DNA from 3 places in the Mesorhizobium sp. RCAM 05099 genome. Region 1 is predicted to be linked to each of the others. Evidence: predicted binding sites of a transcription regulator. Region 1 holds the regulator's gene; each other region holds the start of a gene.
The links. Region 1 encodes PhoB, which activates phosphate uptake and scavenging genes when phosphate is short. Its sites were predicted from a motif close to TGTCATNNANCTGTCAT; they were not measured.
Positions count from the first base shown of each region.

Region 2: a site for PhoB is predicted at 4,841-4,857, ahead of phnF (phosphonate metabolism transcriptional regulator PhnF). Genes of this name have one in related genera too.
Region 3: a site for PhoB is predicted at 1,624-1,640, ahead of AC56QQ_RS33215 (ceramide glucosyltransferase). Genes of this name have one in related genera too.

Region 1 covers NZ_CM185035.1:1,196,884-1,204,067, forward strand. Annotated here, with positions in the region: gene pstA (phosphate ABC transporter permease PstA) at 1-518, shown strand, start outside; gene pstB (phosphate ABC transporter ATP-binding protein PstB) at 515-1,318, shown strand; gene phoU (phosphate signaling complex protein PhoU) at 1,344-2,051, shown strand; gene phoB (phosphate regulon transcriptional regulator PhoB) at 2,071-2,760, shown strand; gene AC56QQ_RS05900 (agmatinase) at 2,774-3,685, opposite strand; gene AC56QQ_RS05905 (ROK family protein) at 3,865-5,109, opposite strand; gene xylF (D-xylose ABC transporter substrate-binding protein) at 5,459-6,499, shown strand; gene AC56QQ_RS05915 (sugar ABC transporter permease) at 6,644-7,184, shown strand, end outside.
Region 2 covers NZ_CM185035.1:1,484,206-1,491,389, forward strand. Annotated here, with positions in the region: gene phnL (phosphonate C-P lyase system protein PhnL) at 1-589, opposite strand, end outside; gene phnK (phosphonate C-P lyase system protein PhnK) at 658-1,434, opposite strand; gene AC56QQ_RS07355 (alpha-D-ribose 1-methylphosphonate 5-phosphate C-P-lyase PhnJ) at 1,431-2,330, opposite strand; gene AC56QQ_RS07360 (hypothetical protein) at 2,336-2,569, opposite strand; gene AC56QQ_RS07365 (carbon-phosphorus lyase complex subunit) at 2,575-3,687, opposite strand; gene phnH (phosphonate C-P lyase system protein PhnH) at 3,689-4,300, opposite strand; gene phnG (phosphonate C-P lyase system protein PhnG) at 4,300-4,761, opposite strand; gene phnF (phosphonate metabolism transcriptional regulator PhnF) at 4,883-5,632, shown strand; gene AC56QQ_RS07385 (zinc-binding alcohol dehydrogenase family protein) at 5,734-6,753, opposite strand; gene AC56QQ_RS07390 (ABC transporter permease) at 6,826-7,184, opposite strand, start outside.
Region 3 covers NZ_CM185035.1:6,695,392-6,702,575, reverse strand. Annotated here, with positions in the region: gene AC56QQ_RS33225 (Hsp33 family molecular chaperone) at 34-1,065, shown strand; gene apaG (Co2+/Mg2+ efflux facilitator ApaG/CorD) at 1,130-1,522, opposite strand; gene AC56QQ_RS33215 (ceramide glucosyltransferase) at 1,750-2,901, shown strand; gene AC56QQ_RS33210 (O-succinylhomoserine sulfhydrylase) at 2,911-4,098, opposite strand; SAM riboswitch at 4,156-4,233, opposite strand; gene AC56QQ_RS33205 (2'-deoxycytidine 5'-triphosphate deaminase) at 4,372-5,466, shown strand; gene AC56QQ_RS33200 (ABC transporter substrate-binding protein) at 5,566-6,339, shown strand; gene araD1 (AraD1 family protein) at 6,531-7,184, opposite strand, start outside.

The DNA.
Region 1 (7,184 bases):
ACGACATCCTGCTGTCGGCGCCGTCGATCATCATCGGCCTGTTCGTCTACGAGCTGATGGTGCGGCCGATGGGGCATTTCTCGGCCCTTGCCGGTTCTGTCGCACTCGCCATCCTGGTCATTCCGGTCGTCGTGCGCACCACCGAAGACATGCTCAACCTGGTGCCGAACGCCTTGCGCGAAGCCGGCACTGCGATCGGCGCGCCGCGCTGGGTTGTCATCAAGTCGGTGGCCTACCGCGCCGCTCTTTCCGGTATCGTCACAGGCATATTGCTGTCGATCGCCCGTATTTCGGGCGAGACCGCGCCACTGCTCTTTACGGCGCTCAACAACCAGTTCTGGTCGAGCAATCTCAACGCGCCGATGGCCAGCCTGCCGGTGACCATCTTCCAGTTCGCTCTCAGTCCTTACGAGGAATGGCAGCAACTGGCCTGGACCGGCGCACTCATAATCACATTGACGGTTCTCGCGCTCAGCATCTTTGCTCGCAGCCTGACCGGACGCAGAGAGGACAAATGAGTCAGATGTTGTCTCCAGACATGACGATCGCCGCCGAGGCAACCGCCAAAGCCAAGATCGAGGTCAAGAACCTCAACTTTTACTACGGTCAGAGCAAGGCGCTCAAGGGTATCACCCTGTCGCTGCCCGAGCGCAGCGTCACCGCCTTCATCGGGCCCTCGGGCTGCGGAAAGTCGACGCTGCTGCGCGTCTTCAACCGCATCTACGAGCTCTACCCGAAACAGACCGCCGAGGGCCAGGTGCTGCTCGACGGCCAGAATATCCTTGACCGGTCGCAGGATCTCAACCTGCTGCGGACCAAGATCGGCATGGTGTTCCAGAAGCCGACGCCATTTCCGATGTCGATCTATGAGAACATCGCTTTCGGCGTCAGGCTCTATGAGAAGATCAGCAAGTCCGAGATGGACGGCCGTGTCGAGCAGGCGCTCAAGCGCGCCGCGCTGTGGACCGAGGTCAAGGACAAGCTCAACGCCAGCGGCCTCAGTCTTTCGGGCGGCCAGCAGCAGCGGCTCTGCATCGCCCGCACCGTGGCGGTGAAGCCGGAAGTCATCCTGCTCGACGAGCCGGCTTCGGCGCTCGATCCGCTGTCGACCGCCAAGATCGAAGAGCTGATCGACGAGTTGCAGGCCGACTACACGATCGTCATCGTCACCCACAACATGCAGCAGGCGGCACGCGTCTCGAAGCAGACCGCCTTCATGTATCTGGGCGAACTGGTCGAATTCGACCGCACCGAGAAGATCTTCACGTCGCCCCGCGAGAAGCGCACGCAGGACTACATCACCGGCCGCTTCGGCTGAGCTCAGACATACGAGGACTAAGATCATGGGCGAACATACAGTCGCTTCTTTCGACGAGGATCTCGGACAGATCAGCAGGCTCATCAGCGATATGGGCGATCTCGCCGGCTCGATGGTCGGCGGCGCGACCAAGGCGCTTTTGAATTCCGACAACGCCCTGGCACAGCGCGTTGTCTCCGACGACGCGATCATGGACGCGCGCCAGCGCGAACTCGACGACCGCGCCATCACATTGATCGCCAAGCGTCAGCCGATGGCCGACGATCTGCGCCATGTCGTCGGTTCGATCCGCATGGCCGGCGACCTCGAACGCATCGGCGATCTTGCCAAGAACATAGCCAAACGCGTCGGCACCGTTGGCCTCAGCGTCACGCCTCGCGACCTTTCGCACTCGATCGATGCGATGGCGCAACTGGTGCTGATCCAGGTGCAGGGCGTGATCGAGGAATATGCTGCCGCCGACGCGGCGGCGCTGGCCAAGCTCAGGAACGACGACGAACGCATCGACGTCAAGTACACGTCCGTGTTCCGCGAACTCCTGACCTACATGATGGAGGATCCGCGCAACATCACCGCGTGCACGCATCTGTTGTTCTGCGCCAAGAACCTCGAACGCATCGGCGATCACGTGACCAACATCGCCGAGAATGCGTATTATGTTTTGACCGGCACACAGCTGCCCGCCAATCGCCCGAAGCAGGACGAGACGGCAATGTCCGCGCCGGCGGCATGACGACAGGGGTGAGCAGCCGATGATCGCGCCACGCATCATGGTGGTGGAGGATGAGGAGCCGCTGGGTGTGCTGCTCCGCTACAATCTGGAGTCCGAGGGCTATCAGGTCGAGGTGGTGACGCGCGGCGACGAGGCCGAGATCCGGCTGCAGGAGAACGTTCCCGACCTTCTGGTGCTGGACTGGATGGTGCCGGCGGTTTCCGGCATCGAACTCTGCCGGCGGCTGAGAATGCGCCCCGAGACCGAGCGGCTGCCGATCATCATGCTGACCGCGCGTGGCGAGGAGAGCGACCGCGTGCGCGGCCTTTCCACAGGCGCCGACGATTATCTGGTCAAGCCGTTCTCGACACCGGAGTTCATGGCCAGGGTCAAGGCGCTGCTGCGCCGCGCCAAGCCGGAAGTGCTGTCCAGCGTGCTCAAGGTTGGCGACATCGTGCTCGATCGTGAGTCGCACCGGGTCTATCGCAAGAAGAGCGAGATCCGGCTCGGACCGACCGAATTCCGCCTGCTGGAATTCATGATGCGCCACCCTGGCCGCGTTTTCTCGCGCAGCCAGCTGCTCGACAATGTCTGGGGCGAGACGATCTATATCGATGAGCGCACGGTGGACGTGCATGTCGGCCGGTTGCGCAAGGCGGTCAACAATGGCCGCATGCCCGATGTCATCCGCACGATCCGCGGGGCGGGTTACGCGATCAGGGAAGACTAGGGACAGTCCGGGCTCAAACCTGCCGGACGACGGTGCCGATCACATTGACGAGAAGGCGCGCCGCGGTCAGGGCCGACAGGCCGTCAATGTCGGCGGGAGGATAGAGCTCGACAAGGTCGAATCCTGCGATCCTGGCCCGCCTGCCGAGGCCCGCGATCAGATCGATCACCTGGGTGTAGGCGAGGCCGCCGGGCGAACGCGCCGCCACGCCCGGCATGATGCCGGGATCGAGGCCGTCGCAGTCGAGGGTTACGACGACCCGCGCCCCTTCCGGAATATGCCGGAGAGCGGCTTCGACGCCCTGGGCGTGAACCTCGCGGGCCGTTACAAGGCGGCTACCATAGCGCCGTGCCGCTTCGATTTCGGTGAGGCGCGCGCTGCCAACGCCACGGATGCCGACCTGCACGATGCCGGCGACATGCGGCATCTCGCTCGCGCGGCGCATCGGGTTCGAATAGCCGTAGCGCTCGCCATGCACCTCGTCGCGCCAGTCGATATGGGCGTCGATCTGCAGGATCCAGACCGGCCCGTGATCCGCAAAGCCGGCGAGGAAGGGGATGGGCACGGAATCGTCGCCGCCGAGCAGGATCGGTACGGCCGGCAATGCCAGAACCTGACGCGTTTTCGCCTCGATCCGCGCCCTGTTGCCGGTATTGTCATGCATGGTGGTCGGGATGTCGCCGGTGTCGATGCAGCAGACCGGCTTGCCGTCGAACAGCGGGCCGCCGAGATCGAAATCCCAGTGCTCGACGAGTGTGGCATCGCCCTGACTCGCAACGCGGATGGCGTCGGCGGCCAAGGCATAGCCGCGGCTGTCCTCGCCGGGATAGGTGCTGCCGTGGCCGGCTCCGAAGATCACCGCGCGCGGGATACGGCCATCGGCAAGCCGATCGGGAAAGCCGAGAAAGGGAGGCGAGGCGGTCATTTCTTGGTGGTCCTGATGATGGTTTAGCTGAAATTTCAGTGTTGAGGGTGCGGGATGATGAGCATTGGCTGGGCGCGTCGAATTAGACAGCATCCTAACAGTTGGCGCGCCTAACTGACATCATACCCATCGTGAGGCCCGGTTCAGGTCGACCGGTCGTTCAGAATATGCGCTGATCCTCAGGCAACGTTCTTTCCGGCGCCCGTTCGTGCTTGCGCGCCCGGTGCGAAAATCTCCTGGTCGACGAAGGTCAGCGCGCGCATGGCGCAGCCTTCGCGGATCAGCGGCAGTTCGTTCGGCTCGGTGTCGAAGGAAATCGATTCCGAATGCTGGCCGCCGGCGGTCTGGGCTATGGCCTCGCGCAATGCCGGCTCGATCAGGTCGAAGGCCGCGGCGCTGACACCGACCATGGCGACGGGTGCCGGATCGATCAGCGCGAACAGGCTGCCGAGGCCGTAGCCGAGCGCTTCGCCGGCCTTGCGATAGGCTTCACGCTCGGGCCCCGCGCTGTCGCGGGCCGCGGCTGCCAGAGCGCGCATGTCTGCGTCGCTGACATCGGCAACCGGCTCGGTGTCCTCGCCCAGCTGCCTTGCGTTGCGCCAGATGGCGTAGTTGCCGGCATAGGCCTCGACGCAGCCGCGTCGCCCACAACGGCAGAGCGCGCCCCTCGGCTGGTGGATCATGTGACCGAACTCGCCGCCCGAGGAATGGGTGCCGGTGAACAACTGACCCTTCAGCACCAGTCCCATGCCGATGCCGTGCGAGAGCAGGATGGCGATGAAATCATCACGGTAGCGCTGCGGATCGCGCCAGCGCAACGCCACCGCCATCATGTTGCAGTCGTTCTCCATGGTGGCGGGGATGCCGAACTCGTCCTCGAGGATGTCGGCGAAGGCGATGTCGGTGTGCGGCGTGATCGGCGACCACAGCATGGCGCGAGCACGGGTGTCGGTAATGCCTTGGATGGCCAGCGCGATGCGGGCGACGCTGCGGACATCAAGATCGGGGTCTTCGAGACGGCGTCGCACGATGGCGACGCATTCACCGATAAGCGCGTCGCGCGACATCGTCAGCGTCTCCAGCCGGCGCTGTTCCTCTGATATCACCTGGCCGGCATAGTCGATGACGGCGACGGACAGGAAGTTCAGAGACAGCACCACGGTCATCACCGCCGCGGCTTCCGGATTGAGGCTGAGGCCGACCTGCGGCCGGCCGCGTTTCAGCGAAGCGGGCTCGCTCGGCTTGCTCTCGGCCAGGATGCCTTCGCCGATCAGGTCGGAGGAAATCGCCGATATGGTCGAGTGGGAGAGGCCCGTGGTCGCGGCGATCTCGGTGCGTGACGGCTGTCCGGCGCGGCGCACGGCCGCAATCACCATTGCCCGGTTGCGCCGGCGCAAATCGTCGTGGCGGATTCCGACCGACATGCTTTCTCACATCCTCCCGGTCGCCGCGGCCTTTCGTGCCCTCCGAAGGCGTCGGCGAAGCCTGAAGCGCGTCGCGCCCCAGGTCGTCATTCCCGCGCCTGTCGTTGTCCCGAAACCGCTGCCCACCCTTGGGCGACATGCGCCAGCCAAATACTGGCAGAAGCGAATTATCCTGTCATTATTTATTCCGAGGCTCGAAAAAAATTCAGAGAGACATCAAAATCCATCAGAATCGATGTTGACAGCGTTCCGGTGTTGGATCAGTATTTTTTCGAGGCTCGAAAAAAGAGCCTGTGTGCCGGCCTTCGGGTCAGTTTGGTCGCGCCATACGCGGCGCAGGGAGGATAACATGAAGAGATTCACAGCCGCCATCCTGGCGGGTGTCGCCATGTCGCTGACGCTCGCGTCGGTCGCGCAGGCGAAGGACAAGGTCATCGGCGTTTCGTGGTCCAACTTCCAGGAAGAGCGCTGGAAGACAGACGAGGCCGCCATGAAGGCGGCGATCGCGGCCGCCGGCGACAAGTATATCTCCGCCGACGCGCAGTCCAATCCCGGCAAGCAGCTTACCGATGTCGAAAGCCTGATCTCGCAGGGCGCCAACTCGCTGATCATCCTGGCGCAGGATGCCTCGGCCATCGGCCCGGCGGTGCAGAAGGCACTGGACGAAGGCATTCCGGTCGTCGGCTATGACCGTCTGATCGAGAACAAGGATGTCTTCTACCTGACCTTCGACAACAAGGAAGTTGGCCGCATGCAGGCCCGCGAAGTGTTCAAGGTCAAGCCGGAAGGCAACTATGTCTTCATCAAGGGCTCCGGTGCCGATCCGAATGCCGACTTCCTGTTCTCGGGCTCGATGGAAGTGCTCAAGGAAGCCATCGACAGCGGCAAGATCAAGAATGTCGGCGAGGCCTATACGGACGGCTGGCTGCCCGCCAACGCCCAGAAGAACATGGAACAGTTCCTCACCGCCAACGACAACAAGGTCGATGCCGTGGTCGCGGCCAATGACGGCACCGCCGGCGGCGTCGTCGCGGCGCTGACGGCGCAGGGTCTGGCCGGCACCGTGCCGGTGTCGGGTCAGGACGGCGACCACGCCGCGCTGAACCGTATCGCGCTCGGCACCCAGACCGTGTCGGTCTGGAAGGACGCGCGCGAGCTCGGCAAGAACGCCGCCGAGATCGCATCGCAGCTGGCCGACGGCAAGAAGATGACCGACATCGCCGGCGTGAAGGATTTCACGACGCCGGGCGGCAACACCGTCAAGTCGCTGTTCCTGACCCCGGTTGCCATCACCAAGGACAATCTCAACGTTGTCATCGACGCCGGCTGGATCAAGAAGGATGAGGTCTGCGCGGGCGTTGCCGCCGGCACCGTCGCTGCCTGCAATTAAGCCGGGCCTGTTCCTGCTCGATATCAACGCCGCGGCCCAAAGCCGCGGCGTTTTCTCAAAAAGATTTGTGTTTCCGCATCGTGCGGATAGCTTCTAGGCTGCTTACGGCATCCGCGTCAGACGGCCAGCCGGTGGGAGGAAATCATGACCGACACGACGTCCAACCCGCAGGCCGACATCGCGCGTGCGTCGGAGCTCGGCGTGGTCGCCCGGTTTCTCAAGGCAACCGAGATCGACACCCGCATGCTCGGCATGATCGGCGCCCTGCTGCTGATCTGGACCGGGCTGCATGTCATTTCCAGCCTGCGCCTCGGCGTCAATCCGCTCGATTTCGACAGCCGTACCTTTCTCACGCCGCGCAATCTGTGGAACCTGTCGGTGCAGACATCGGCGGTCGCCATCATGGCCTGCGGCATGGTGCTGGTCATCGTCATGCGTAACATCGACCTGTCGGTCGGCTCCGCCGAGGGCCTGATCGGCATGGTGATGGGCTTTGCACAGGTGCATTTCCTGGTGCGTTTTGTCGGGCTCGAACTCGGCAATCCCTGGATATGGGTCCTGGCGCTGGTCATCGGCCTGGCGCTCGGCCTGCTGATCGGGGCCTTCCAGGGTTTCATAATCGCCTATCTCGAGGTGCCGGCCTTCATCGTCACGCTGGGCGGCCTGCTGGTCTGGCGCGGTGCCG
Region 2 (7,184 bases), 290 kb from region 1:
CAGCGATGAGTTGGATCACCACGTCGCGGTTCCTGGCGTCGAGCGAGGCGGTCGGCTCGTCGAGCAGCAGGATCGGGTGCTCGGTGATGAAGCCGCGCGCGATGTTGACGCGCTGCTGCTCGCCACCGGAGAAGGTCGCCGGCGGCAGCGCCCAGAGTTTCTCCGGCAGGTTGAGTTGCGCCAGCAAGGCGCGCGCCTTGTCGCGCGCGCTCTCGCGGTCCTCTCCGCGCTCGACCAGCGGCTCGGCGACGACATCCAGCGCCGGGACGCGCGGCACGGTGCGCAGGAACTGGCTGACATAGCCGATGGTCTGGCGGCGCACCGCAAGCACGGTGCGCGGGCTGGCGGTGGCAAGGTCGATCAGGCCGTCGTCATGGCTGACGATGATCTGACCCTCGTCGACGGCGTAGTTGCCGTAGAGCATCTTGAGGATCGAGCTCTTGCCAGCGCCGGACGGGCCGCCAAGCACGGTGCATTCGCCGGCCCTGATCGAGAACGAGACACCGGCGACGACAGGCAATTTGATACCGTCGCGCAGATGCATGGTGAAGCTCTTGGCGACGTCGGAGACGACGAGCGGGGTTGCCATGTCAGTGTCCTTTGCTTTGCCGCATGATCTGGTCCGAAAACCGCCTTCCACTTTTCGGGATCACGCGGCTAGACCTGCAAAATGGAAGAAACGAGAAGCTGGGTGTAGGGCGCGCGCGGGTCATCGAGCACACGGTCGGTGAGGCCGCTTTCGATGACGCGGCCGTCCTTCATCACCATCATGCGTTGCGACAGCAGGCGTGCCACGGCGAGGTCGTGGGTGACGACGATGGCGGCGAGACCAAGATCGGTGACCAGACCGCGCAACAGGTCGAGCAGGCGCGCCTGCACCGAGACGTCGAGGCCGCCGGTCGGTTCGTCCATGAACACCAGGCGTGGCCCGGTGACGAGGTTGCGGGCAATCTGCAGGCGCTGGCGCATGCCGCCGGAAAAGGCGCGGGGCTCGTCGTCGATGCGGTCCTCGTCGATCTCGACGCGCGACAGCCAGTCGACGGCCGTGGCGCGGATCTTGCCGTAATGGCGATCACCCACAGCCATCAGTCGTTCGCCGACATTGGCTCCGGCCGACACCGTCATGCGCAGGCCATCCGCTGGGTTCTGGTGGACGAAACCCCAGTCGGTGCGCATCAAAAAGCGGCGCTCGGCCTCGCTCATGCGGTAGAGTTCGCGGAACTGGCCGTCGCGCATGCGGTAGCTAGCGGTGCCGGAGGAGGGCAGCAGCCGTGTCGACAGGCAGTTGAGCAGCGTCGTCTTGCCGGAGCCGGATTCGCCGACCACCGCCAGAACTTCGCCCGGCCACAGGTCGAAGGAGACGTTGTCACAGCCGACGCGCGAGCCGTAGAATTTGGAAAGCGCCGAGACGCGCAGCAATGGTTCGTCGGTCATTGCGCCGGCTCCATGTTTCCTGGGGCAAGGTGGGTTTCCGGGGCAAGATGGCCGCGATGGCCCTCTTCACGCCGCTTCTCGCAGTGATCGGTGTCGGAGCAGACGAACATGTGGCCGCCATGGTCGTCGAGAATGACCTCGTCGAGATAGACATTCTCGGCCGCGCACAACGCGCAGGGTTGGTCGAAGGTCTGCACCTCGAACGGATGATCCTCGAAGTCGAGGCTGACCACGCTGGTGAAGGGCGGCACCGCGTAGATGCGCTTTTCGCGGCCGGCGCCGAACAGCTGCAGGGCCGGCGAGCGGTGCATCTTGGGATTGTCGAATTTCGGCGTTGGCGACGGGTCCATCACATAGCGGCCCTCGACCTTGACTGGATAGGCATAGGTGGTGGCGATGCGGCCATGCCCGGCGATGTCCTCGTAGAGCTTGACATGCATGAGGCCGTATTCCTCCAGCGCGTGCATCTTGCGCGTTTCGGTCTCGCGCGGCTCGAGGAAGCGCAGTGGCTCCGGGATCGGCACCTGGTAGACCAGCACCTGGCCCGCCGTCAGCGGATGTTCGGGGATGCGGTGGCGGGTCTGGATGATGGTGGCGCTGGCGGTGTCGGTCGTCACCGCGACATTGGCGACCTTCTTGAAGAAGGCACGAATGGAGACTGCGTTGGTGGTGTCGTCGGCACCCTGGTCGATGACCTTGAGCACATCGTCGGGGCCGATGATCGAGGCGGTGACCTGGACGCCGCCGGTGCCCCAGCCATAGGGCATCGGCATTTCGCGCGAAGCGAACGGCACCTGATAGCCGGGGATGGCGATGCCCTTGAGGATCGCCCGGCGGATCATCCGCTTTGTCTGCTCGTCGAGATAGGCGAAGTTGTAGGTGGCGATGTCGGTCATGGCGATCACATCCGCTCTATGCTATTGAATTGACTTCCAATGCGCGGAAACAGGGCCAAGTTCAGATGACCCAAACCGGATGGATACACATCGGAATCCTGCTGCTGGTTTTCGCCGGCGTGGTTGCCTTTGTCCTTCGAAGAATGGTTCTTCCCACGCCGAAAGATGGCGCGCAGGGCGAGACTGTTGCCGGCGCAAGTGGTGGTTACGGCGGCGGCTTGGTTGATGGCGGCGGCCATTAGCATCACTCCGCAGCCTCCCTTTTCTCTTCCGCCTTCACTGGATTTTCACGGGCTTCATATTCGGCTCGCATGCGGCGCACGAGGTCGAGTTCGGCCTGGAAGTCGACATAGTGCGGCAACTTCAGATGCTCGACGAAGCCGGTCGCCTGGACATTGTCGGAATGCGAGATGACGAACTCCTCGTCCTGGGCGGCGGCGACGACATCCTCACCCAGCTCGCTGGCGCGCAACGCCCGGTCGCAGAGCGCCATCGCCATCGCCTTGCGCTCGCTCTGGCCGAAGACGAGGCCGTAGCCGCGGGTGAATTGCGGCGGCGCCTTGGCGGAACCCTTGAACTGGTTGACCATCTGGCATTCGGTGACCCGCACTGTGCCGAGCGGCACCGCGAAGGGCAGTTCGGGCACCTGCAGTTCCAGCTCCACCTCGCCGATGCGGATCTCGCCGACGAAGGGATGGTTGCGGGCATAGCCGCGCTGGGTGGAGTAGCCGAGCGCCAGCAGAAAACCTTCGTCGCCGCGTGACAGCGCCTGCAGGCGGATGTCGCGCGCCATCGGGAACTCCAGCGGCTCGCGGGTGATGTCGCCGGGAACATGATCCTGCGGCATCTCGCCGTCCGGCTCGATCAGGCCTTCGCGGGCGAGGATCGCCGACACGCGCGGCATGGCTTCCGCTTCCGTCTCGCGCCGCAAGGGCTCGGCGACATCGGCGCCGGCGGCAAGCTCCGGATCGAGCAGCCGGTGGGTATAGTCGAATGTGGGCCCAAGCAGCTGGCCGCCGGGCAGGTCCTTGTAGGTTGCCGACACGCGCCGTTCGACCAGCATGTTGGCGGTGTCGATCGGCTTTGTGTAGCCGAAGCGCGGCAGCGTGGTGCGATAAGCGCGCACCAGGAAGATCGCCTCGATCATATCGCCGCGCGCCTGGACGATGGCCAGTGCCGCCAGTTCACGGTCGTAGAGCGAGCCTTCGCTCATCACCCGGTCGACGCCGAGCGCCAGCTGCTCGACGATCTGATCGAGCCGAAGTGCAGGCACGGAACGGTCGCCGCGCCGGCGGTCGGCAAGCAGGCCGTGCGCGTTGGCAATTGCGGCTTCGCCACCTTTTACCGCGACATACATCCTACGCCTCCATCGTCTTGATGCGCGTCGTGCGCGGCAGGCAGGCGATGCCGTCCACGGTGGCGAGGATGATGTCGACGCCGCGCGGAAAGCGCTTGATATTCTGTTTCCACTGCTCGACGAAATGACGCGGCATCCGGGCCGGTGCGATCGTGATGCTGGTCTCGATGCCAGGGCCTTCGAGCAGCAACGGGGCGCCCGAAGCAAGATCGCCGACTTGCAGGATCAGCGTGGTCGAGCGATCGGGATAGTCCTGCGTGCCTTGCGAAAAACCATCGAGTGCCATCATCTCGGCCGGCGTGGCGACAAATGCGAAATGCGCATCGGCCGGTGTGTTGGCCAGTGGTGCGCCAGAATGGAAACCAAGCCAGGATCTGATCGCGGCGGAGGTTTGCAGTGCAGGGTCAAGCCAGAGCGGGGTGTCGTTGTCGCAAAGCGCCAGTGCTATGGCGCCGGCGGTTGCCGAGAGCGGCGCCGGCGGGCGGGCGAAGGCCGGCAGCGGCTGCACGCTACCCGGCCGCGCCATCGCGTCCATGACGGCGCGGAACACGGTCTGGGCGTTGAAGACCGGATCGGCGAAACCGCCCTCGATCGATTGCACAGCTGCGTCCATCAATCTTCTCCGCGAACCATTGTGAAGAAATCCACCTTCGTCGCCGCCGTCTCGGCGCGGCGCCGTTCATGCGCTGTGGTCAGCGCCGCCTGCAGGGGCGCGATGATTTTGGTCTCTATCTCGTTGCGGCGGGCCGGGTCCTGCCACAGCGCGTCGGCGATGGCCGCCAGCCTTGCCTTCTGCCTGTCGCGGCCAAGCGCATAGCAATGGCCGACCTGCCCGGACGGCAGCCTGACGGTGGCCCGGGTAACGGTCGCCTCGCCGACATTGAAGGGCGCGCCGCCACCGCCGATGCGGCCGCGCATGGTCACCAGGCCGGTCTCGGGGCCGCGCAGCAGTTCAGCTTCCGAGGGCAGGCCGGCCTCGTTCCAGAGCCGGACGATGTCATCGCCGCTGGATTGCGCCAGTGTTGCCATGGCGGCCTTGCGCTCGGCCTGGTCGCGGGCTTCCTGTCCTCGCATGAACGACATTCCTCTTGTCTAAATTTGTCTATTGATATAGACATCTATACAAATTATACCCATTATCTAACGCGAGTCCATGACGGGTGGATGACAAGCGATAGAAGGCTGCGGGCAAATGATGATCGGGCGGCTGGCAGCTGACAGAATCGAGCGGCGCAGTGGCGTCTCGCTCTGGCGGCAGATTGCCGACAAGATCCTGCACGCGATCGCCATTGGCGATTTCGCCGAGAATGCCGCGCTGCCGCCGGAGGTAGCGCTGGCCGAGCGCTACGGCGTCAACCGTCACACCGTGCGCAGCGCCATATCCGCCCTCGTGCAGGAAGGAATACTGCGGGCCGAGCAGGGGCGCGGCACCTTCGTGCTGTCGCGCAAACGGCTGTCCTATCCGATCGGCGCGCGCACGCGTTTTTCGACGGGTCTGCAAGGGCAGACGTCGGAAAGGCACATCGTCCTGCTCGCCTCGTCGGTCGAGCCGGCCAGCCAGCGCGTCGCCGAGGGTCTTGGCCTTGCCACGGGGGCCGATGTGATACGGCTGGAGACGCGCGGCGAAGCCGATGGGCGGCCGGTGTCACGCGCCGCCGGCTGGTTCGAAGCGGGGCGCTTTGCCGGCATCGATGCCGCGATGGCGGAGACCGGTTCGATCACCGCATCGCTGGCGCGTTTCGGGATAGACGATTATCTCCGCCAATCGACCGTGCTGTCGGCGCGCCATGCCGACGCTGCCGACCTTGCCGATCTCGACCTGCAGCCGGGCGCCATCGTGCTGGTCACGGTCGCCGTCAACGTTACGCCCGACGGCCAGCCGATCCAGTTTTCCGAGTCGCGCTTCCCGGCCGAGCGGGTGGAACTGAAGCTGTCGGCGCTGTAGGGAGTGCCGGCCTTAATACGAGACCAGCGGCTTGGCGTTTGAGACCGCCTTCGACCTGCGTGGGGCGTCGTCAATTCGGGCCGGGCTCACCGCCTGCCATGTTATGACCCGACCTCGATCACAGCCTTGATCAGGCCGGATTTCTCGTGTGCCCAGCGCGAGAGATCGCGCGGCGTTTCGGTGAGCGATGTGCGGTGGGTGACAAGCTTGGCCAATGGCACCGCGCCGTTGCGGATCGAGGCCGCGACGTGATCGAAGTCGGCGCGCAGCGCATTGCGGCTGCCGATCAGCGTCATCTCTCGCTTGTGGAATTCCGGATCGGAAAAGACGATGTCGTCCTTGACGACGCTGACCAGCACCAATGTTCCACCATGCGCGACATGGGCGAAGGCCGACTGCACAGACTGGGTGTTGCCGGTGGCGTCGAAAACCATTTCGAAGCCTTCGCCGCCGGTTGCTTCCTCGACCAGATCTGGTACCGCGCCGCGCGAGCCGTCGAGGGTCTGGAAGCCGAGCTCGCTCGCGGCGAAGGCGAGCCTTTCGCTGCTCATGTCGAGCAGCGTCACGTCGAGCCCGGCGATGCGGGCGAAGATGGCCGTGCCGAGCCCGATCGGACCGGCGCCGATGACCAGCGTGCGGGCGCCGGGATCGGCGCGTGAGCGCCGCACGGCATGCGCGCCGATGGCGAGGAACTCGACGGCGGCGGCGTCCGCCAGCGACAGACCGTTTGCCGGATAAAGATTTTGCGCCGGCACCAGTATCCGTTCGCACATGGCGCCGTCGCGATGGACGCCGAGCACCTCGATCCTGACGCAGCAGTTCGGCTTGCCGTGCCGGCAAGCGATGCACCTGCCGCAGGAAAGATAGGGGTTGATGACGACTGGCTCGCCAACGACCATATCCACACCTTCACCGGCCTCGACCACGGTTCCCGACACTTCATGGCCCATGATGCGGGGATAGGCGAGGAACGGGTGCTTGCCCTCGAAGATATGGTAGTCGGTGCCGCAGATGCCGACATGGCTGACCGCCACCAGCGCCCAGCCGGGTGGTGGCGAGCCGGGTGCGGGACGATCTTCCAGGACAAGATCGCCGGGCGAGCGGCAGATGACGGCTTTCATGCTTCAATCCAGTCTTGTCATGAAATCGCCGGCCCGGCAGTAATGTCGGGCCGACGATTGATTGAGGGCGGTCTACTTGCCGCGGCGGCGCAGTCCGTCGAAGTAGACGATGATGATGATCAGCGCGCCGGTGATGATGCGCTGCCAGAACGAGTTGACGTTGAGCAGATTGGCGCCGTTGTTGATGGTGGCGAGGATGAAGGCGCCGAGCAACGGGCCATGGACGGAGCCGACGGCGCCGAACAGCGAGGTGCCGCCGATCACCGACGAGGCGATGGCCTGCAGTTCCCAGCCTTCGGCCTGGGTCGGATTGCCGATGCCGATGCGGGCGGCAAGCAGCACGCCGACGAAGGCCGCGCAGAGACCCGACAGCGTGTAGGCCATGTAGATGGTCCGCTGGACGTTGACGCCGGAAAGGCGCGAGGCCTCGG
Region 3 (7,184 bases), 1.5 Mb from region 1:
GCGCGTTTCGACGCATGCGCCCCACAGGGCGGCATGGCCGCGCCCTGGAGCTTTGTCATGTTGGAAACCCATCAAGTGACTGAACATCACCCCAAACTCGGCGAATTCGGCTACGCCGGCGACGATCACGTCGTTCCCTTCGAGGTCGGCACGCTCGACGTGCGCGGCCGTACCGTTCAGCTCGGGCCAATGCTCGACGCCATTCTGAGCCGCCACGACTATCCCGAGCCGGTCGCCCGCCTGCTGGCGGAAGCCTGTGTGCTGACGGTGCTGCTCGGCACATCGCTCAAGTTCGAGGGCAAGTTCATCCTGCAGACCCGCACCGATGGTCCGGTTGACATGCTGGTCGCGGATTTTTCCACGCCTACGGCACTGCGGGCCTATGCGCGTTTCGATGCCGACCGGCTCGAGGCGCTCATCGCCGCTGGCGAAACGTCGCAGCAGACGCTGCTCGGCAGCGGTGTGCTGGCGCTGACCATCGACCAGGGTGCTCACACGCAGCGCTATCAGGGCATTGTCCAGCTCGACGGCGAAACGCTCGAAGACGCGGCACGTACCTATTTCCGCCAGTCGGAGCAGATTCCGACCGATCTCAGGCTTTCGGTGGCCAAGCTGTTGACGCCCGGCATCGGTGGCGCACGCGAACAGTGGCGCGCCGGCGGCATCCTGGCGCAGTTCCTGCCGCAGTCGCCCGAGCGTATGCGTGTGCCGGACCTGCCGGGTGGCGATGGCGATCCGCGCGACGAAATCAACGATCCGGCCGACAATTCCTGGCAGGAACTGCTGGCGTTGCTCGGCACCATCGAGCCGACCGAGCTGATCGACCCGACGATCGGCGCCGAGCGGCTGCTCTACAGGCTGTTCCACGAGCAGGGCGTGCGCGTCTTCGGCGGTGTTCCGGTCGCCGATCAGTGTTCGTGTTCGCGAGACAAGATCCGCGGCATCCTCGAAGGCTTCTCCGCGCAGGAGATCAAGGACAGCACCGAGGATGGCGGCATCCACGTCGCCTGCGAATTCTGCTCGAAGCAATATGACTTCGACCCGGCGGAATTCGCGGCTCAATAGCGAAAGAACCACGTCTCACCGGCTGCTTCGCGGCCGGTGAGGGCATTGGCGCCCAAGCCCGAGACTAATTCACCGTGCGCCGCGTACCCGGCAGGTCGAGCGAGAAGGCGGGGATGGCGATGTCAAACGTCTCGCCCCGCTTGTTGCGCATCGTGTAATGCCCGACCATGATCCCTGACGGTGTCGAAAGCGGGCAGCCGGACGTGTATTGATAGCTGTCGCCGGGATTGAGTTCGGGCTGGTCGCCGACGACGCCGGCGCCGCGCACTTCCTCGACCCGGCCGGTGCCGTCGGTGATGTGCCAATAGCGCGACAACAGCTGCACGAACTCGTCCGACTGGTTGTCGATCGTTATCTGATAGCCCCAGACATAGCGGTTCTCGGACGGATCCGAGCGATCCTCCAGATAGAACGGCCTGACCTGCACTTCGATGTTGCGCGTGACGGCGCGGTACATAGGCGACTCCAAAACAGTCCCGGCAACTTTCGGCGCTCCTCGCGGGCTGGTCAAACGTGTGCCCCGTCATTCCGACCTGATAGGCAGGTGCCGACAAAGAATGTCATTTAAGTGACACATGACAATGATGGTGTGCTCCAATCAGTGCCTGGCGACTCGGGCGCTCTGTCGAACTGTCGAAAGCGGTCGCCATGGAGGCCGGCTTTTTCTGGAGTGACCGGATCTCGATGGAACTCACTCTCATAGCCGCCTTGCTTTCGACTGTTCTCATTGTCTCAAACCTCGCCAGCATCGTGTTCGCCGCTTCGCGTCTGAGGCGACGCCGCGTCATCGCAGCGCCGGCTGGCAAGTCACAGCCGGTGTCGATCGTCGTGCCGTCGCGTGGCGTCGAGCCGTTCACGCACGAGACGCTGGAGCGCGCCTTCTCGCTCGACTGGCCGCGCTACGAACTGATCTTCTGCGTCGCCCAAGCCGACGATCCGGTGGTCGGATTGATCCGCGCCGCCATCGCCCGTTTTCCGGCGGTGCCGGCCCGCCTGTTGTTCGGCGACGACCGCATCAGCGCCAATCCGAAGCTCAACAATTGCGTCAAGGGTTGGGAGGCGGCGCGCCACGACTGGGTCATCCTGGCCGATTCCAACGTGTTGATGCCTGGAGATTACGTTCAGCACCTGATGGCGGCCTGGCGGCCGGACACCGGCCTTGTCTGCTCGACGCCGATCGGCTCGCGGCCGGACGGCTTCTGGGCCGAAGTCGAATGTGCCTTCCTCAACACGCTGCAGGCGCGCTGGCAATATGCCGGCGAGGCGCTGGGCCTTGGCTTTGCCCAGGGCAAGAGCATGTTGTGGAACAAGCCGATGCTCGACGCCAGTGGCGGCATCCGCGCCCTGGCCGCTGAGATCGCCGAGGACGCTGCCGCGACCAAGCTGGTGAACGGCCTCGGCCTGCGCGTCAATCTCGTCGCCTCGCCCTTCGAGCAGCCGCTCGGCCGGCGCACGCTCGGCGAAATCTGGTCGCGCCAGGCCCGTTGGGCGCGCCTGCGCCGTGTCACCTTCCCGCTGTTCTTCGCGCCCGAGATCCTGACTGGCGCGGCGGTGCCGCTGGTGCTCGCGCTGGTTGCGGCGGCAAGCACCGGATTCAGCCTGCCGCTGACCTGCATCGCCGTGCTGGCAGCCTTCTATCTTCCGGAATGCGCCCTGGCCTCGGCCAAGGGCTGGTATCTGTCGCCCCGCATGATCGCGGCGATGGTGGTGCGCGACATGATCCTGCCGGTGATGTGGGCACGCGGCTGGCTCGGCGGCGCCGTCGACTGGCGCGGTAACGCGATGACGATTGGCACCAAGGCGGCCGAACTGGAAGAGACGCCGTCGAGCGCCTGAAGGCCTCTGTTACTTGGCCTTCAGCGCCTGCGCGATATCCTCTAGCAGATCGTCGGTATCCTCCAGGCCGACCGAAAGCCTGAGCGTGCCAGGCCCGATGCCGAGTTCCGCGCGGGCTTCGTCGCTCAAATTCTTGTGCGTCGTGGTCGCCGGATGGGTGATCAGGCTCTTGGCGTCGCCGAGATTGTTGGAGATCAGCACGATATCGAGCGCGTTCTGCAAGGCGAAGGCCGCCTGCTTGCCGCCCTTGACGTCGAGGCAGATCAGCGTCGAGCCGCCCGACATCTGCTTCTTGACGATCGCCGCCTGCGGGTGGTCGGCGCGGCCGGGATAGATGACACGGGCGATTTCCGGCCGCTCGGCGAGGAAGTCGGCGATCTTGCCGGCGCTTTCCGTTTGCTGGCGTACGCGCAGCGGCAGTGTCTCCAGGCCCTTCAGCAACGTCCAGGCGTTGAAGGGCGACAGGCTGGGGCCGGTGTGGCGGAAATAGTCGTGCAGGTTCTCGTCAATCCACTTCTTGTCCGACAGGATGACGCCGCCAAGGCATCGTCCTTGGCCGTCAATGTGCTTGGTCGCCGAATAGACGACGATATGTGCGCCAAGCTGCAACGGTTTCTGCTGTAGCGGGGTGGCAAAGACGTTGTCGACGACGAGCCGCGCGCCGATCGAATTGGCGAGTGAGGCAACCGCGGCGATGTCGACCACTTCCAGCGTCGGGTTGGTCGGGCTTTCCAGGAAGAACAGCCTGGTGTTCGGCCTGATCGCTTTTTCCCAGTTGGCGATGTCGGTGCCGTCGACCAGCGTTGCCTCGATGCCGTACCGAGGCGCCAGGGTCTCGACCACCCAGCGGCAGGAGCCGAACAGCGCGCGAGCCGCCACGATATGGTCGCCGGCCTTGGCGCTGCACAGAAGGGCGGCAGTCACCGCCGCCATGCCCGACGCTGTGGCGCGCGCATCCTCGGCGCCTTCCAGCGCGCACATGCGCTTTTCGAACATGTCGACCGTCGGATTGGCGTAGCGCGAATAGATGAAGCCCGGCTCCTCGCCTTTGAAACGGGCTTCGGCGGCCTGCGCCGTCTCATAGACATAACCCTGGGTGAGGTACATCGCCTCGGAGGTCTCGCCGAATTGAGAACGCAGGGTTCCGGCGTGTACGAGGGCTGTCTGAGGTTTCCAGTTGCGCTTCTTGGTGCTCATCGCTCTTGTTCCAGACACAAAAAAACCGGCCGCGAAAGTCGCAACCGGTCCATACGGCCTTGCGGCCCGACGGTCCTTTAGCGACTTGTTTAACGTGGCTGCAAGCCGACCGGCCAAATCACCACGGGATAACGACCCTTTAGACCCGCGCCGCGCTTGCGTCAATTGCCGGCTTGATTAAGAGGTTTGTACCAAGCAGGTTCCGCAAAAGTGTTCCACGGTTTTGCGGCAAGAACCGGCGACAAGAAAAACGTCTGGCCTAGGAGTGGAGCCTTGCGGCAGACAGGCATTCTTCCCGATCAGGACATTTCGGCGCTGTTCCAGTCCGGTGCGCTGAAGTCGCCGCGCGCGCTCGATGCCGACCAGATCCAGCCGGCCAGCCTTGATCTTAGGCTCGGCGACAAGGCATGGCGGGTGCGGGCCTCCTTCCTGCCAGGTCCCAACCACAAGGTTTCGGAAAAGCTCGACCGGCTGAAGCTGCACGAGATTGATCTTGCCGACGGCGCGGTGCTGGAAACCGGCTGCGTCTACATCGTACCGTTGCTCGAGAGCCTTGCGCTGCCGGCGGAGATTTCGGCTTCGGCCAATCCGAAGAGCTCGACCGGGCGGCTCGACATCTTCACCCGTGTCATGACCGACCGTGGCCACGAGTTCGACAAGATTGCCGCCGGCTATCATGGGCCGCTCTACCTGGAAGTCAGCCCGCGCACCTTCCCGATCGTTGCGCGCACCGGCTCGCGGCTGTCGCAGATCCGCTTCCGCACCGGCAATGCGCTGTTGTCGGAAGCCGAGCTGCATGAATTGCATCGCACCGAGATGCTGGTCGCCACCGAGCCGCCGAATATTTCCGGTGGCGGCATCGCACTGTCGATCGACCTCAATGGCGATGAAAATGGTTTGGTCGGCTATCGCGGCAAGCATCACACCGGTCTCGTCGACGTCGACAAGCGCGCCGCACAGGAGGTCGTCGATTTCTGGGAGCCGATCCACAAGAGTGGCGCCGGCGAACTGGTGCTCGATCCCGACGAGTTCTACATCCTCGTCAGCCAGGAGGCGGTGCATGTGCCGCCGCTCTATGCCGCCGAGATGACGCCGTTCGATCCGCTGGTCGGCGAGTTCCGCGTCCACTATGCCGGTTTCTTCGATCCGGGTTTCGGCCACTCGGCGTCAGGCGGCACCGGCAGCCGGGCGGTGCTCGAAGTGCGCAGCCACGAAGTGCCGTTCATCCTCGATCACGGCCAGATCGTCGGCCGGCTGGTCTATGAGCATATGCTGAAGCGGCCGCAGGCGCTCTACGGCACCGACCTCGGCTCCAACTACCAGGCGCAGGGCCTGAAGCTGTCCAAGCACTTCCGCTCCGCGCGCTGAACCACATTGCCGTCAGGCAAAATACTTGCCTGTGCTGGCCCACCATGCTTGGCTGCCTTCTGGCCGTCAGGATGCCGGCGTTCAAGGGGAACCAAGAAAATGCGGATTTCAAAATGGATCGTATCGGCAGCGGGCGCTGCCATGCTGGTGATAGCTGTTGGCTCGCTGTCGGCGCAGGCCGCGGAGAAACTGAAAATCGGCACCGAGGGCGCCTATCCGCCGTTCAACACCATCACCGCGGACGGCAAGGTTGTCGGTTTCGATATCGACATCGCCAATGCGCTGTGTGCGCAGATGAAGGTCGAGTGCGAAATCGTCACCCAGGACTGGGATGGCATCATTCCCGCCCTGCAGGCCAAGAAGTTCGATGCCATCATCGCGTCGATGAGCATCACCGAGGAGCGCAAGAAACAGGTCTCCTTCACCAACAAATACTATACGACGCCGCTCGCCTTGGTGGCGCCGAAGGACAGCGATCTCACCTCGACCGAACCGGCGGCACTTGCCGGCAAGACGGTCGGCGCCCAGGCTTCGACCACGCAGGCCGACTATGCCCAGAATACCTATGGCAAGGCGGGCGCGGAGGCGAAGCTCTATCCAACCCAGGAAGAGGCGATCACCGACCTGACCAATGGCCGGCTTGATGCCGTGATCTCGGACAAGTTCGTGCTGGTGGATTGGCTGAAGAAGGCAAGCGACGGCTGCTGCAAGCTGGTGGGCGACGTCAAGGGCACCGAGACGCAGGCCGGCATCGCCGTTCGCCTGGAAGACACGGCACTGCGCGACAAGCTCAACGCCGCGATCGACGCGATCGTCGCCGACGGCACCTACAAGAAGATCCAGGCCAAGTACTTCGACTTCGATATCTATTGAGGTGAAGCCGCCAATCTCCCCCCTCGTGGGGGAGATGGCCGGCAGGGCAGAGGGGGCGTGAAGGATCGCCAACCTCGCATTCTGTGACAAATCAAAACAGCCCGAGGGCTCGATGACATTTGGAGGTGCGAAGGGACAGCGCCCCCCTTTGGCCTGCCGGCCATCTCCCCACGAGGGGGGAGATCACGCTGTCAAAGCGCCTTCACCGCCACGTTCACCGGCTGCTCGATCTCGAGCTGGTTGCGCAGCGGCAGGCCGAAATCCCCGGCCTCGATCTCGAATACGTCGCCGGCCTCGGTCCTGATGCCGTCGGCGAAGGACAGCGTGGCCGTTCCGAACATGTGCACGTGCACGTCGCCCGGCTGGCGGAAGGCTGAGTATTTGAAATGGTGATGTTCGAGATTGGCGATGGTGTGCGACATGTTCGCTTCGCCCGACAGGAACGGCTTTTCCCACAGCGTCTTGCCGTCGCGCACGATGCGCGAGGTGCCGCGGATGTCGGACGGCAGGTCGCCGATCAGGATCTCCGGTCCGAACGACGCGTTGCGCAGCTTGGAATGGGCGAGGAAGAGATAGTTCACGCGCTCGGTCACGTGATCGGAAAACTCGTTCGACAGCGTGAAGCCGACGCGGAATGGCGCGCCGTCGTCGCCGATCACATAGATGCCGGCGATCTCGGGCTCCTCGCCGGCATCCATGGCAAAAGCCGGCGACATCAGTGCAGCACCTGGCGCCACCGCCATCGTGCCGTTGCCCTTGTAGAACCATTCCGGCTGCACGCCGACCTGGCCTTTCGCGGGTTTGCCGCCCTCCAGCCCCATGCGGAACATCTTCATGGAATCGGT